Regions from separate parts of the Weizmannia sp. CD-2023 genome, predicted to be linked through region 1. Evidence: a T-box and tRNA genes for the amino acid it is inferred to sense, from the RefSeq annotation. Region 1 holds a T-box; the other holds one or more tRNA genes.
The links. A T-box is a leader RNA that pairs with one kind of tRNA and senses whether it is charged. The one in region 1 lies ahead of leuS (leucine--tRNA ligase), so its partner is inferred to be a tRNA-Leu.
Positions count from the first base shown of each region.

Region 1 (4,428 bases):
CGAGATGATTTTACAGGAACATGAACCGACCATGTAATTGGAAAAACGTAAGCCGGAAACTTGCTGGGGCAAAATGCTCAATAAGCAAATGGGGAAAACGGAAAAGCCAGGCAAGTAACCCAGCGAAAAATCCGGCGGGAACAACGGGAATATGGGAGCAGTTTCGGCACGTTAAAATTAGGAAAAACAACAAGAAAAGCCGGCCGGATTCATGAAAGCGGGATAGGGCACGGGCCTTATCCCGCTTTTAATGCAAATGTTGGATCAAGTAGAGGACGGGGAATTGCCATAATATTTATATTTTGCAAGAATGCTTGTAACTGTCGGGAAAAACCCCTACAATTTCCTTTGATCGATTCATTAGCAGGGGGGCATTCATTTTGCCAAAAACTGTGTGGCTGCTTGTCATTGGCATGGCTGTCAACATGACTGGCGCTTCTTTTTTATGGCCGTTAAATTCAATCTATATCCACGATCATCTCGGTAAATCGCTGTTTATCGCCGGGCTTGTGCTCATGCTGAATAATTTTACAAGCGTCATCGGCAGTCTTTTGGGTGGATATTTGCATGATAAAATCGGAGGTTACCGTTCCGTAATACTGGGTGGCTTGATCTCTGCCGCGGCGCTTGCCGGCTTGACATGGAACCACGCTTGGCCGGATTATGTATTTTTCCTCGGTGCCATCGGGCTCGGTTCCGGCATGATCGGCCCGGCGATCCTTGCAATGGCGGGCGCGGCTTGGAAAGGCGGAGGGAGAAAAGCGTTCAATGCCATCTATGTCGCCAACAACATCGGGGTTGCACTCGGTGCCGCGCTGGGCGGTGTGATTGCTTCCTATTCCATTGACCTTATTTTTGCAGCGAATCTTGCACTTTTTCTTGTTTTTATGGCGATTGCTATCTTCGGCTACCGGAATATTGCCGAAAAACATGCCGGATATGCGGGCGCAGCCGCTGCTTCTGCCAAACGTGCAGGACGGGCGCAAGTGGCATCACTCATCCTGTTATGCTTTGCTTATTTCCTGGCATGGACGGCGTACACGCAATGGACGGCCACGATTTCCACTTATACGCAGACGCTTCATATATCGCTGAACAAATACAGCTTTCTTTGGACATTGAATGGCGCGATCATCGTGCTCGGCCAGCCGCTCCTTTTGCCGTTTTTAAAGCGGTTCTTGCCGGAAGTCAAACAGCAAATTGTTGTTGGGACGGCCATTTTTATGCTGTCATTCGCTGTCGTTGCCTTTGCCGGGCATTTTGCCGGTTTTTTAGTGGCAATGGGCATTTTAACGGTTGGGGAAATGCTTGTCTGGCCGGCCGTGCCCGCCGTTGCCAATACACTTTCGCCGAAAGGGCGGGAAGGGTTTTACCAGGGCATCATCAACAGTGTCGCAACATGCGGCAGAATGATTGGCCCTGTTGTTGGCGGGTTTGTCGCAGATGCATTCGGCATGAAGGCATTGTTCGGGTTGCTCATTATTTTTCTCGCTATTTCCCTTTTATTGGCCTTGTTATATGACCGCCCACTCGTGGAAAAATCACATTCTGGGGCAACAGGAAAATAATATTGAAACTGGGAATGAATTTCTGTAAAATAGGTTATAAATTGAATAAACGATAGAAGAACGTTGACAAGGAGTAGTAACGGCGGCGCTGAAACAAGAGAATTGGCGGAAGGTGCAAGCCAATCAGAGAGCCCCGTGAACTCGCCTTTGAGTTGCAAATATGAACCCGTTTTAGTATTTGCCGTATTCCGCGTTAAGGACTTAAAGTGAGTGCTTGCACTAATTTGGGTGGTACCGCGGGAGAACCCTCTCGTCCCTTTTTCTTGGGATGGGAGGTTTTTTGCGTCCTATATTGTCAATGTCGATACATAAAAAAGGAGGAGTCTGTCATGAGTTTTGACCACCGGAAAATCGAAAAGAAATGGCAGCAGTACTGGGAAGAGCATCACACGTTCCGTACCGGTGAAGACGAAAATAAACCGAAATTTTATTGCCTGGATATGTTTCCGTATCCGTCGGGGGCAGGCCTTCACGTCGGGCACCCGGAAGGCTATACGGCGACCGACATCGTGTCGCGGACGAAACGGATGCAAGGATATAATGTCCTCCATCCGATGGGGTGGGATGCATTCGGGCTTCCGGCTGAGCAGTATGCGATTGATACCGGCAATGATCCGGCTGTTTTCACGATTCAAAATATCAATACGTTCCGCCGCCAGATGAAATCGATCGGGTTTTCTTATGATTGGGATAGGGAAATCAACACATCTGATCCGGAATATTATAAATGGACGCAGTGGATTTTTCTGCAGCTGTGGAAAAAGGGGCTTGCTTATATTGATGAAGTGCCAGTCAACTGGTGCCCTGCGCTCGGAACCGTGCTGGCAAACGAAGAAGTCATTGACGGCAAGAGCGAACGCGGCGGGCATCCGGTCATCCGCAAACCGATGCGCCAGTGGATGTTGAAAATTACCGCCTATGCAGACCGCCTTCTTGAAGACCTTGAGGAGCTGGATTGGCCGGAAAACATTAAGGATATGCAGCGCAACTGGATTGGCCGTTCGGAAGGGGCGGAAGTGACATTCCAGGTTGAAGGCACAAATGAAACGTTTACCGTTTTCACGACCCGCCCGGATACGCTGTTCGGGGCGACCTATGCCGTGCTTGCGCCGGAACACCCGCTTGTGGATAAAATCAAAACAGATGAGCAGGCCGATGCAGTTCAGGCTTACATTGCCGAGGTGCAATTAAAAAGCGACCTTGAACGGACGGACCTTGCGAAAGACAAAACCGGCGTATTTACGGGGGCGTATGCCGTGAACCCGGCGAACGGCGAAAAAATGCCAATCTGGATTGCCGATTATGTATTAATGAGCTACGGGACAGGCGCAATCATGGCGGTGCCGGCCCATGACGAACGCGACTATGAATTTGCCCGCAAATTCGATTTGCCGATTAAAGAAGTCGTCGCAGGCGGCAACGTTGAAAAAGAAGCCTATACCGGTGACGGCGAACACGTCCATTCCGGATTTTTAAACGGGCTGGATAAACAGGCAGCGATTAAACGCATGATCGAGTGGCTCGAAGAAAAAGGGATCGGACAGAAGAAAGTGACATACCGCCTGCGTGACTGGCTGTTCAGCCGCCAACGTTACTGGGGCGAGCCGATCCCGGTTATCCACTGGGAAGACGGGACCATAACGGCCGTGCCGGAAGAAGAGCTGCCACTCATGCTTCCGAAAATGAAGGAAATCAAACCGAGCGGAACAGGTGAATCACCGCTTGCGAATGTGGAAGACTGGGTCAATGTTGTCGATCCGAAAACAGGGAAAAAAGGCCGGCGCGAAACAAACACAATGCCGCAATGGGCGGGAAGCTGCTGGTACTTCCTCCGTTTCATCGATCCGAAAAATCATAAAGCGATTGCCGATCCGGAAAAGCTGAAAAAATGGCTGCCGGTTGACCTGTACATCGGCGGAACCGAGCATGCGGTGCTGCACTTGCTGTATGCCCGCTTCTGGCATAAATTTTTGTACGATATCGGGGTGGTGTCAACGAAAGAACCATTCCAAAGATTGTTCAACCAAGGCATGATCCTGGGCGCGAACCATGAAAAGATGAGCAAATCGCGCGGCAATGTCGTTAATCCGGATGACATTCTTGAGTCACACGGGGCCGATACGCTCCGGCTGTACGAAATGTTCATGGGCCCTTTGGATGCATCGATCCCGTGGTCGACGAACGGCCTTGACGGTTCCCGCCGCTTCCTTGACCGGATTTGGCGCCTGTTTGTGAATGAAGACGGCAGCCTGTCAGAAAAAATCCAGGACAAGGCCAATCCGGCACTGGAAAAAACGTATCATCTGACGGTCAAAAAAGTGACAGAAGATATCGATGCCCTTCATTTTAACACGGCCATTTCGCAATTAATGGTGTTTATCAACGATGCCTATAAAGTGGAAGTGATACCGAAAACGTATGTGGAAGGCTTCGTCAAACTGCTGTCGCCGTTTTGCCCGCATATTGCCGAAGAACTGTGGGAAAAACTTGGCCACAGCGGGACGATCACATATGAAGCATGGCCTGCTTTTGATGCTTCAAAACTCATCGAAAATGAAGTGGAAATTGTCCTTCAGGTAAATGGCAAAGTGCGCAACAAAGTAAAGATCGACCGCAATATGAGCCGCGAGGACATGGAAAAACTCGCGCTTGCGGATGAAAAAATCAAGGAATTTACGGAAGGAAAAACGATTCGCAAAATCATTGCCGTACCGGGCAAACTCGTCAACATTGTGGCAAACTGATGGATTTCCGGAAAACGGGGTTTTACGGTGAAATGGCCGTAAGCCCCGTTTTTTATGCGTGAAATTCATAATTTGTTTGTGAAATGGCAAACTAGGACTATCAACCACAAAAAAGG
Region 1 covers NZ_JARTJQ010000002.1:6,401-10,828, reverse strand. Annotated here, with positions in the region: gene P9687_RS00205 (YtzC family protein) at 1-37, shown strand, start outside; gene P9687_RS00200 (MDR family MFS transporter) at 381-1,568, shown strand; T-box leader at 1,623-1,829, shown strand; gene leuS (leucine--tRNA ligase) at 1,898-4,312, shown strand.

Region 2 (4,428 bases), on a different contig from region 1:
AGCGTTTGCGGGTTCTCCTTTATACAAATCGATGATCGGGCAACAGCGGCAGAAAAAAGAAGCGGAGAGACAAAAAGAAGTTGCGAAGCAAAACGAGAAAGATCTGAAAGAAAATGCCATTTACTTAACATTTGATGACGGCCCGTCGAGTGCGGCCAACCAGTTATTGGATCTGTTGGAAACTTATCAGATGAAAGCTACCTTTTTCATGCTCGGGCCGAGGATGAAAGAGCATCCGGCAGTCGTAAAACGCATGCTAAAAGATGGAAACGGGCTTGCACTGCACGGGATCACACATAAAGCAAGAACAATTTACAGCAGTACGTCCGCGCCATTAAACGAAATGGCTGAGGATCAAAGAATATTGGAAAACGTGGCGGGTGTAAAATCTTATATGGTACGCCTCCCGTATGGAAGTATTCCGTATTTAACAGATGAAATGCGCGATTTACTGGATAAAAGTGGTTTCCACATTTGGGATTGGAACGTGGACAGCAGTGACTGGGAATTAAAAAATGGACGCTATGTCCAGTATACGATTCAGCAAATCCGGCAAAAAAAACAAGCGGGGGAAACGCCGGTCATCCTTTTGCATGACAAACCGGAAACCGTTAAATATTTGCCGAAGTTGCTAAAGTTTATCAAAAAGCAGGGCTATAAAACAAAAGTGTTGACCAATGAAACGCCCCCGGTAACGTTTCCGTGTGAAGGCCGCTGTCACCCAATCCACCATCCAGTTGAAACGGGGAGAAGATGAGGGTGAAAAGATTTATTGTATTGGGAATGATGTTGCCGGGGCTTCTTTTGCTTCTTGCCGGCTGCCATTCAGACAAAAAACAAGCGGACAGCATATACGAAAAATTAAAGAAATCCGCCTCGTATGAAAAAGATTTTGTTGCGAACCAGGAGAAGCTGGACGAATACAAAGAAAAAGTGGCATCCGTTTATGCTGATCTAAACCAGCTTGAACTGAATGACGAAAACCGCCCGGAAGTGAAGCAGAAATTAAAAAAGGCGGACAACTATACCGAAAAGCAGCAGAAAGAGCTGCGGGAATCCAAAAAGAATTTTCAAAAGGCATATGAACAATCGGCATCTATAAAAGAGAACGTGGAGCAAATTAAAGATAGCGGGCAGCAGAAACAAGCACGGAAGCTGCTCACCATCATGGATGAACGTAAAAAATATATGAACACTTTTTTTGATGATTATAAAAAACAATTGGCGTTACAAGGCACCTTTTATGAAAATCTGGAGAAGTTCAGCCCGGATGAGTTAGACGAACAAATTAAAAAAATAAATGAATACAATGGGAAAATGGAAGAAACGATTCGCCAATTCAACCAGGATACGAAACGGTATAATCGCGAAAAAGATAAGTATTTTAAAAAAGCAGGACTTTATTAAATTGGACGCTTTTTTAAAAAGCCCGAGCTCGGCTTATGCCGGTTCTCGGGCTTCTTTTTCGGGACAGGAAAACGACTGTGAAATTGGATGATACAGATTGATCGTTTTCGATTTGGAGTAGAATCCTATATATTTTAAAAGAAATCTGCTTTATCGGTCTTTAATTAAGCGAAAATAATCATACATAAATAAGAAAATGTGCAGAAATGTTGCAGTTTGGATGTTCAACAGAACGGGCAAAAAATAGGGGAAGACAATTTGGAGGTGGATAAAAATGGGCACGTCCTATGAAGAATGCATCAAAGCCTGCCAGGAGTGTATGGAAGCCTGTAATCAGTGTTACAGTGCCTGTTTAAAGGAAGACAATGTGAAAATGATGGCTGGCTGTATCCGCATGGACAGAGAATGCGCAAATATTTGTGCTTTGGCATTGCAAGCGATGCAAAGCAACAGCCCGTTTGTGATGCAAATTTGCAATTTGTGTGCGGAAATTTGCGAAGCATGTGGGGAGGAATGCAGGAAATACAGCCATGACCATTGTCAAAAATGCGCCGAAGCATGCTTGCGCTGTGCGGAAGCTTGCCGGAGAATGGCCTGACACAAAGCCGGTTCCCTTATCAAAAAGGGAACCGGCTTTTAGCAAAATCAATAAAACGGGAATGATGTGTTTAAGCTTAAGCAAACGGAAGAAAATAAAAATTGGATCGCCAGTTTAAATCATGGATGGCCGGCAGAAAACAATTCGATGTATTTTTTTATATTTCTTGGTCTCCGGAACAATGCAGCAGGAAATTTAATATCAAAATAAAAAAGCAAGGATCCCAGCCATAAACTGAAACCCTTGCTTTTTGTGATGCGGATGAAGGGACTTGAACCCATACGGTGTTTCCACCACTAGAACCTGAATCTAGCGCGTCTGCCGATTCCGCCACATCCGCATTGTTTTGTTTTTGTTCGCCTCATCAGCGACAAATTTATTATATAATGCCCGGTTGAAAAAAGCAATACCTTTTTTAAAATTTTTTTGGATCCCTGGAAAGCTTGTTAAAAAAGGAGCCGTGCATGCACGGCTCCTTTTTGGAAAATAGTTTACGCAGCCATTTCAACGCTTTTTTGTCTGTCTCTTGTAAAAGCACTCACGGCAAAGGTTACAATCAGGTTCAAAACCATGGCGATGATCCCGGTATTTAAGTCTTTGACTGCTTGCGGCATAAACGGCAACAGCGTCGCAACCGTCTGATTCGTGATCGTCACATAGGAAACGACAAGTTCGCCCGCAACAATTCCGGCAAATGCTCCTGCTTTTGAAATCGGGTTATTTTTCATAAAGCTAAATACGATCGCCGGGAAAAATTGCGTAACCATGCTGTACCCCATCAACAGCAGGGCAACAATGGTTTGCCCACCGTTAAATGTGAAGTAGAGGGCAATTAAAGATACGACCGGAACCAAGTATTTGGCAACATTGGCCACTTGTGTTTCATTGGCGTCCGGCTTAAATACTTTAAACAAGTTTTTCGAAATCATCGTGGATGCGCTCATCAACAGCAGCGACCCCGGTACCAGCGCACATAACAGACCGGCAGCGCCGAGGACGCCGACAAACCAGTGCGGAAAGCTTTCAATAGAAAGAACGAGCAGCGCATTATCGGTTGCTGCTCCTTCAAGTGCCTGCTTCACAGCCAGAATCGCCGCAAAACCGGCAAAGAATACGAACAACAGGATCAACTGATACAGCGGAAAAATCACCGCATTGCGGCGGAACGTTTTTTCATTTTTCGCTGTAAAGGAGGCGGCAAAAGAATGCGGCCACGTGTAAAAACCAAGTGCCGTCAGCAAAACGGTCGAAATGAACCAATATACACTCATCCCTTGGTGCGGGAGCGCAAGAAAGCCGGGTTTTGCCTGGTCAATGGCATGAAACATATCTGAAAAGCCGCCAAAATAATGAACGGGGAGATAAATGCCGAGAAAAACGACGACGGCCAAAACCAATGCATCTTTCATGACGGATGTCCAGGCTGTTCCGTGTACGCCTGAAATCGTCGTATAAATGGTTACCGCAATCACGCCGATCCAAATGGCAACGCCGGAAGAAATTGAGCCGTAAGAAGCAATGCTGACGATACTGCCGAGCCCTTTTAACTGCAAAACAAGGTACGGGATCATGGCAATGATGCCGATAATCGAAACAAGGACACCGAGTGCGGGGCTATTGTATTTTTTCGCGAAAAAATCGGATTGGGACAACAGCTTATGTTCTTTTGCATAACGCCAAATGGCCGGAAGCAGCCAATAGGAAAGAACATAGGCCAATGAGCCGTACCAGAGTATATAAAGCGTTGGCCCTCCTTTGCCGTAAGCCCATCCGCTGCCGCCGAGAAAAGTGAAAGTCGTGTAAATTTCACCGGCACTTAGCAAGAATACAAACAGTGTTCCAAAACTTCTGCCGCCGGTTGCCCACTGTTCAAGGTTCATTTGCTTGCCCCGACGGGCCCGGATGCCAAGATAGAGTGACACTAGCAAAAATACGAGGATAACAAGGAGTGCGCTGTTCATTCGGCATCCCCCCTTTGGTTTTTCGGATCGGTTTTATAGATAATGAACATCACAACCGTCGATAAAACAACCCACAACACGGTCCAGAACATGATAAAAGGCATTCCGAGAATCATCGGATCGGTACGGTTGGCAAAAAACATGCCAATGACTAAAGCAAGAAATGGGAGTGATGCAAGGACAAATTTCATTTGAAAACCTCACTTTTTTTAGTGTAAAAGGCCAACCTGAAGGAAGCGGCTGATCCTTTTCAGGCAGTTAACGTCAGGCTGGCGGCGACGAACGCTTTCACCCCGTAAGGCAATACATCCTCATCCACAGTAAAGCGGGCGTGATGGTGGGGATAAACGATGCCTTTGCCCGCATTTCCGGCCCCGATAAAAAAGAATGTGCCGGGCGCCTTTTGCTGGAATCCGGAAAAATCTTCCCCACCCATGGTTGGAACGCCGTCTTGAATGGCAT
Region 2 covers NZ_JARTJQ010000093.1:3,067-7,494, forward strand. Annotated here, with positions in the region: gene P9687_RS13860 (polysaccharide deacetylase family protein) at 1-757, shown strand, start outside; gene P9687_RS13865 (YkyA family protein) at 754-1,407, shown strand; gene P9687_RS13870 (four-helix bundle copper-binding protein) at 1,682-2,005, shown strand; tRNA gene P9687_RS13875 (tRNA-Leu) at 2,262-2,345, opposite strand; gene P9687_RS13880 (sodium:solute symporter family protein) at 2,497-3,966, opposite strand; gene P9687_RS13885 (DUF3311 domain-containing protein) at 3,963-4,157, opposite strand; partial or broken gene P9687_RS13890 (M20/M25/M40 family metallo-hydrolase) at 4,217-4,428, opposite strand, start outside.
Region 2: it has a tRNA-Leu gene. The T-box ahead of leuS (leucine--tRNA ligase) is inferred to sense a tRNA for this amino acid. The anticodon was not compared.